3 regions of the Streptomyces sp. NPDC051776 genome follow, and region 2 is predicted to be linked to each of the others. Evidence: riboswitches for the same ligand, from Rfam matches in the RefSeq annotation. Region 2 holds a riboswitch; each other region holds the start of a gene.
The links. Region 2 has a riboswitch for cyclic di-AMP ahead of AB0M26_RS09785 (M23 family metallopeptidase). Riboswitches for the same ligand answer to the same signal wherever they lie in the genome.

Region 1: linked by a shared signal. The riboswitch ahead of AB0M26_RS01650 (transglycosylase family protein) and the one ahead of AB0M26_RS09785 (M23 family metallopeptidase) in region 2 are both predicted to bind cyclic di-AMP.
Region 3: linked by a shared signal. The riboswitch ahead of AB0M26_RS17475 (transglycosylase family protein) and the one ahead of AB0M26_RS09785 (M23 family metallopeptidase) in region 2 are both predicted to bind cyclic di-AMP.

The regions. Positions count from the first base shown of each region.
Region 1 covers NZ_JBFAYQ010000001.1:371,223-373,480, reverse strand. The annotation lists gene eno (phosphopyruvate hydratase) at 1-369, opposite strand, end outside; gene AB0M26_RS01650 (transglycosylase family protein) at 607-1,257, opposite strand; cyclic di-AMP (ydaO/yuaA leader) riboswitch at 1,260-1,468, opposite strand; gene AB0M26_RS01645 (transglycosylase family protein) at 1,685-2,258, opposite strand, start outside.
Region 2 covers NZ_JBFAYQ010000009.1:29-2,286, forward strand. The annotation lists partial or broken gene AB0M26_RS09780 (insulinase family protein) at 1-702, shown strand, start outside; cyclic di-AMP (ydaO/yuaA leader) riboswitch at 949-1,145, shown strand; gene AB0M26_RS09785 (M23 family metallopeptidase) at 1,161-1,937, shown strand; gene AB0M26_RS09790 (GntR family transcriptional regulator) at 2,067-2,258, shown strand, end outside.
Region 3 covers NZ_JBFAYQ010000020.1:62,583-64,840, forward strand. The annotation lists gene AB0M26_RS17475 (transglycosylase family protein) at 140-1,306, opposite strand; cyclic di-AMP (ydaO/yuaA leader) riboswitch at 1,312-1,483, opposite strand; gene AB0M26_RS17480 (permease) at 1,982-2,258, shown strand, end outside.

The DNA of each region.
Region 1 (2,258 bases), on a different contig from region 2:
GGCGTGCGCAACGGCCAGGGAGACACCGAGGATCGCGTTGGCGCCGAGGGAGGACTTGTCCGGGGTGGCATCCAGGTCGAACATCGCCTGGTCGATCAGCCGCTGCTCGGTGGCGTCGTAGCCGACCAGCTCCGGGCCGATCTGCTCGATGACGGCGAGCACGGCCTTCTCCACGCCCTTGCCGCCGTAGCGGCTCTTGTCACCGTCGCGGAGCTCGAGGGCCTCGAACGCTCCGGTGGAGGCACCGGAGGGAACGGCGGCACGACCGGTGCTGCCGTCGTCGAGGCCGACCTCGACCTCGACCGTGGGGTTGCCTCGCGAGTCGAGGATCTCGCGGGCTACGACGACGTCGATGGACGGCACGAGCATCTCCTTCTGGGATCTGACGCTGGGACGCGGGACTCGGTGAGCCCGTCGCTCGAGGACTCGGTGAGTCCGTCTCTGCGGCATGAGCCTAACCGCCCTCGGATCCTCGGCCGTTCTCTGCCCGCCCCCCGAGACGAAAAGGCCCCCAAAGGCCCGTAAAGGGGATCTTTGGGGGCCGTGGATCCGCCTGCGGTCCCGGCCGGCCCGGCCGACCCTGGGCGGGCCGGGCCGGTCACCGGGTCAGCTCAGGTGGAGACGCTGGCCGGGAAGGATCAGATCGGCCCGCTCGACGGTGTCCTTGTTCAGCTCGTAGAGCTTCTTCCAGCCGCCCTCGACGCCTTCTGCCTCGGCGATCGAGCCGAGGGTGTCACCGGGCTTGACCTCGTACGCGCCGTCGCCCTTCTTGACGGGCGTACCGGCCGGGCCTCCGCGATCGCTGCGGTCGGCGCGCGCCTCGGCACCCCCTGCGGAGGAGCGGGCGGTGTCCACGCCGGCATCCGCGCCGCCTGTGGTCAGGCCGCCGGCGCCTGCGCAGGACCAGGCACCGGGCCCCTGCAGGTCGAGCAACCTCTCGGCGGTGGCGATCTGCTGGTCCTTGGTGGCCAGGTCGGCGCGGCGTGCGTACCGGTGACCACCCGCGGCGGACCAGCTCGACGCCGAGAACTGCAGCCCGCCGTAGTAGCCGTTGCCGGTGTTGATGTGCCAGTTGCCGCCGGACTCGCACTGGGCGACCTTCTCCCAGGTTCCGACGGAGGCCGCGTTCGCCGAGTCGGCGCCGAAGAGCGGTACGGCGACCGCGGTGCCGGCGACACCGGCGAGGGCTGCGATACGGGCCATGGTGGATGGGCGGCGGTGCGCGCCCCGGGTGCCCTTGTTGCCGGAAAGCAGCATGAACATCTCCTCACCGACGCCTGCGAGGTGAGCTGTCGGGTTCGGGCTGTGAGCGGCCCGGCCCGGTGCTCGCGCACCGGGTCTTCACCCCTAGCCGTCCGGTCCTCTGTCGCGGTCCGTCCGGCACTTACCTTGGGTCCCCCGCTCCTGCCTCCGGCGCTCGCGCGTCGACTGTCCTCCGGCCACCGGCAGGATTCGGCGTGATGGTCGGCGGCGCCCGCCGTGTGGCGAGCGGTTCGACGGTAAGCACACAAGTCCCACCGGTTCAAAAACCGACATCCAGCACCAGGAGGCCCTGATTTTCCCTCTGTTGCCCTTATCCGTGCAGGTCGGGACAGGTGCGGGCGCATCAGGCGGGCGCAATAGGCGCGTTGGGCCGATGAGATGCTTCTCTCAGTCGCCGCACACTGGGGCACAGGTGCGCGAACTAGCCCTTCGATCCCCTGAGATCAAGCTTCTGACCAGGGAGAATAAGGTCCGGGTCGCTGCCGACCACGGACTCGTTGGCCTCGTACAACGCGGGCCAACCACCCGCGAGCGAGTGCTTTTCGGCGATTTCCGACAGACTGTCACCCGGTCGGACGGTGTAGTCGCCCCTCTGTCCCGCGCGGGCGGAGTCGCCGCGGGAGGCGTGACGGCCGCTCTCGCGCCCCTCACCCTCGCCCGTTCCGCGGTCCGTGCCACTCCCGGCTTCCTCGTCCGCGGGAGCGCCGCGGTGCTTGCCGGTGACGGAACCGCCGGAGGGAGCGGCCGATTCGGAGCCGCCGGGCTCCTGCTCGTAACCCCCGGACGGCGCGCCGTACCCCGTACGGTCCTCCGTGTCCTGGTCGCGCGGATCGGACCCCGAGGTCCCGGGCTCGGCGGAATCCGGGCCGGCCACGGGGGACTCGCCGGGCAGCAGGGTCCCGATCGGCCGCGACAGATCGATGCCGGGGTCGATGTCAGGGGCCTCGCCGTCGTCGGTGAGGCCGGCGTCGAGCGCGCACTGCGGCCACGCCTGG
Region 2 (2,258 bases):
ACCCTCGGCGCCTGGACCGGCAACACCGCCGCGCCTCGGCCCGCCTCCCCGGCGACCGCCGACGACACCGGCCGGGTCGTCATCGTGGACCGCCCCGGCGCGGTGCAGACCCAGCTCCTGATCGGCCGCATCGGATCCGACCGGCACGACCGTGTGTGGCCCGCGCAGGTCATCGGTGTCTACTGCCTCGGCGGTACGCTCACCTCCCGGCTCGACCGGGTGCTGCGCGAGGAAAAGGGTTACACCTACGGCGTGCGGGCGTTCGGCCAGGTGCTGCGCTCGGCGCCCGACGGCACGGGCACCTCGCTGCTGGCCATCAGCGGCTCGGTGGACACCGCCTCGACCGGCCCGGCGCTGGAGGACACCTGGAAGGTGCTGCGCACTCTCGCCGCGGAGGGCCTGACGGACGCGGAGCGGGACACCGCCGTGCAGAACCTCGTCGGTGTCGCCCCGCTCAAGTACGAGACGGCGGCGGCTGTCGCCGGCACCTTCGCCGATCAGGTCGAGCAGCACCTCCCGGACGACTACCAGGCGCAGTTGTACGCCCAGCTCGCCGACACCGGTACGGTCGAGGCGACCGCGGCGGCCGTCAGCGCCTTCCCGTCGGACCGCCTGGTGACGATCCTCGTCGGTGACGCCTCCGCCATCGAGGAGCCCGTGCGGGCCCTGGGCATCGGCGAGGTGAAGGTGGTCAGCGGCTGACATCGCGACGCCGGAGGAGACGGCTGACGTGCCGTCAGGCCCTACGGCGTCCCCCGACGTACGGCACCGGTACCCCGGAGTCCATTGTGACTCCGGGGTACTGCTGTATGTCCGGTTTGTTATTGAGTCTGCCGTTTCCTTTGTGGTGTCGGCTACAAAGACCCTGATTTCTTTGGCGATTGACAGTTGTCCCGTTTAGCGTCGGTCCGGCTGTCCGGCCGGTACACGTGCCGCACCCGCGGCTCCGGGCAGTCATCGCCGAGTCCCCGTACGGCGCGAGCCAGGGGAGCCGGGGACCCACCCTGCCCGCCGCGCGCCGCACCGGCGCGGGAGGGCGCACGCAGTCCCCTGGGGTGAATCGGGCGCCTCCCGTTGAGGGGCCCGTAGGAGACCTTCCTGCTCCGAACCCGTCAGCTAACCCGGTAGGCGAGAAGGAAGGAAAGGAGCACCGCCGCCGCATGGCGTCGTTCACCCGAGTTACCGGGAAGCACCGTCACCGCCGCCCCAGTCGCCTCGCCCGTTCCGGCGCGAACCTTGCGGGCATCGCCACCCTCGCCACCACCGGGATCGTGACCTCGCTGGCCGCCGGCCCCGCGTCCGCCGCGTCGCCCGGCAAGGTGCCCGAGGCCGAACAGACCGGTCTGCGCCAGGCAATCGTCATCGACGACTCCCTCGCCCGCACCGTCGACGCCCAGGCCGAGGCGCAGCAGGCCGCGGCCGATGTCGCCGCGGCCCGTGCCAAGGCCGAGGCCGCCGCGAAGAAGCGGGCGGCCGAGGTGAAGGCCGCGAAGAAGCGCGCGGCGCGCGAGGCCGAGCGCAAGCGTCTCAACGCGTTCGTCCCGCCCGTCGAGAACAGCTACATCTCCACCTCGTACGGAGCCTCGGGCGGCGCCTGGTCCTCCGGCAGCCACACCGGCGTCGACTTCCACGCCTCGTCGGGGACGACCGTGCGCTCGGTGGGCGCGGGCACCGTCGTCGAGGCCGGCTGGGGCGGCAGCTACGGCAACAACGTCGTGATCAAGATGAAGGACGGCACGTACACGCAGTACGGCCACCTCTCCGCGATCCACGTCTCCGTCGGCGACAGCGTCGCCCCGGGCGCGAAGATCGGCCTCTCGGGCAGCACCGGGAACACCACCGGCCCGCACCTGCACTTCGAGGCCCGTACATCCCCCGACTACGGCTCCGACATCGATCCGGTGGCCTATCTCCGCTCGCACGGAGTGAGTCTGTGAGCCGCTGACGGGTTTCCCTCCTGCCGCGCCCGCAGGCGGCAGGAGGGAAGGGGCCGTCCGAAGGCCAAAAGATATCCATGTCCGGGCCCGCCCGATAGAAATTCCTCCACCGTGGCATACAGTTCTTGAATGAACGCGGTCGAACGTGTTTCCCGGGAATTGCAGCGGAGGTCCGGCCATGCGGGATCGGGTGTGAACGGCGGGGGTCCGGAGGCCGGTCGCATTCCGGCGCGCGCGGTGTGCCAGGCGATCCGTGACGACATCGTCTCCGGTGTCCATCCCCCCGGCAGCAGGCTGACCGAGGAGGTCCTCGCCCGGCGC
Region 3 (2,258 bases), on a different contig from region 2:
GTCCAAGGGCGACACGACCAAGGCGACTCAACAGAAGCCGCGCAACAGAAGCGAGGTGCCGGTCCCCCGTCGTCACGGGGAACCGGCACCTCATCGAGTCAGGAGGGAAGACTCCGTAGCCGTTCGAGTCGTACGAGCGTCAGATCTTGACGCCGTGGTCACGCAGGTAGGCGACCGGGTCGATGTCCGAGCCGTAGTCCGGGCCGGTGCGGACCTCGAAGTGGAGGTGCGGACCGGAGGAGTTGCCCGTGGAGCCGGACAGGCCGATCTGATGGCCGCCGGTCACGGACTGACCCGCCGAGACGGACAGCGAGGACAGGTGGGCGTACTGGCTGTACTTGCCGTCCGCGTGGCGGATGACGACCTGGTTGCCGTACGAGCCGCCCCAGCCCGCGGACACGACCTCACCGGCGCCGATCGACTTCACCGTCGTACCCGTGGGCACGGGGAAGTCCGCGCCCGTGTGGTAGCCGCTGGACCAGGCGGAGCCCGCCTGGTGGTACGGGGTGCCGAGCGTGAGGTTGTCCACCGGGGCGCTGAAGCCGTCGGCGCTCTTGCCGGCGGCGGGCTTGGCGGCCGGCCTGGCGGTCGGCTTCGGGGCCTTGGGCGCGGCGTGCTTCGAGCCCTGCTTCTTCCAGCCCTCGTGCTTCTGCCCGGCCTCGGCCTTACCGCCGCCGAGGCTGAGCTTCTGGCCCGGGTGGATCAGGTTCGGGTTCTCGCCGACGACCTGGCGGTTGTCCTGGTAGACGCGCTTCCAGCCACCGTCGATCTGCTTGGACGTGGCGATCTTGTAGAGCGAGTCGCCCTTGACGACCGTGTACGCCTCGGTCTTGCCGTGGCGCTTGTCGTCGCGGTCGGCGCGGTCCTTGGCGGGGGCGGCCTTGGTCTCGGCCTTCCCACCGGTGGCGGGGGCCTCGGGGGCCGGACCACCCTTGGCCAGACCGGCCTTGGGGCCGCAGACCGGCCAGGCGCCGGGGCCCTGGCCCTCGAGCACCTTCTCGGCGACGGCTATCTGCTCGGCCTTGGTCGCGTGGTCGGCGCGGTCGGCGTACTTGGCGCCGCCGAAGGCGTCCCACGTGCTCTGGGTGAACTGCAGGCCTCCGAAGAAGCCATTGCCGGTGTTGATGCTCCAGTTGCCGTTGCTCTCGCACTCGGCGACCTTGTCCCAGGTGCTGACCGAAGCGGCGTTCGCGCTGCCCGCGCCGACGAAGGACAGGCCGATACCGGCACCGCCAGCGGCGGCGACGAACGTGGCGCGAGTAATCCGATTGGGCTTGAAGCGGCGGTGACGTCCGCGTGCAGACATAGGGTGCTTCCTCTCCTACGCCTGCGAGGTGAGCTGTCGGGTTCGGGCTGGAGTTGCCCGGCCGCGCCCTGAGCGCTATGAGCGCTGCGGCACGTCTTCACCCCTAGCCGGACCACGCCGATCGCGGTACGGCACTTACCTTGGTTCCCCCGCTCCTGCCGTGGGTGCGTTGTCGTTTCTCCCCCCACCGGCGGCAGGACTCGGCGCTCCGGCAGATGGGCGCCCGCCCTTTCCGTGGACAGGCAGCGGAAAAATAAACACATTCATTTCTTCGCCACAAGTGCCCTGCAATTGTCTGAATCGCCGGGGGACAGATCGACTTGCATTTGGGTCACGCTACGCTGCCGATCCTTGCCCCACAGCAAAGGCGATTACTACCGAACGACTCTCACGGAGGGCAGGGGGTAACCAAGTCGAAGGAATTTGGCCTCTTCGAGTGCGCGAGGTCACATTCACGGCGAGGCATCTGTGAGATGGGTCACCGGGCAGCCAATTGTCCGTTTTATGGGTTGAATTCGCCTTTGCTGCATTGCGGACATGAAACGACCCTTTGACGCATCGGAGGCTATCCGGCGAAACGGATGATTCTGGACCAAGCACCCGAGGCGTTTCCCGGCACCCGCCCCATTCGCGCATATCGTGAGCAGCCCCGATCGCGGAACGTGCGGAGTCGCAGTGCAGAGAACGGACGAGTTGACGGGCCCCCGCGCTCCGGTGCCGCATGCAGCCGGTGCGAGGACCACACCCGAGGCCCCGGGTCGCACAAGCCCTCGCCGGCTCCCGTGGCCGATCGTCACCGTCCTGGGGCTCGGACTCGCCCTCGCGGCCGCGGTCGTCACCGGCGCGATCGGGCAGCCCGACCCCGGCGCCGTCGGCGCCTGGCGTACGGTCTGCGTCGCGATCGTGGTGCAGGCCCTGCCGTTCCTGCTGCTCGGCACGGTCATCTCAGGGG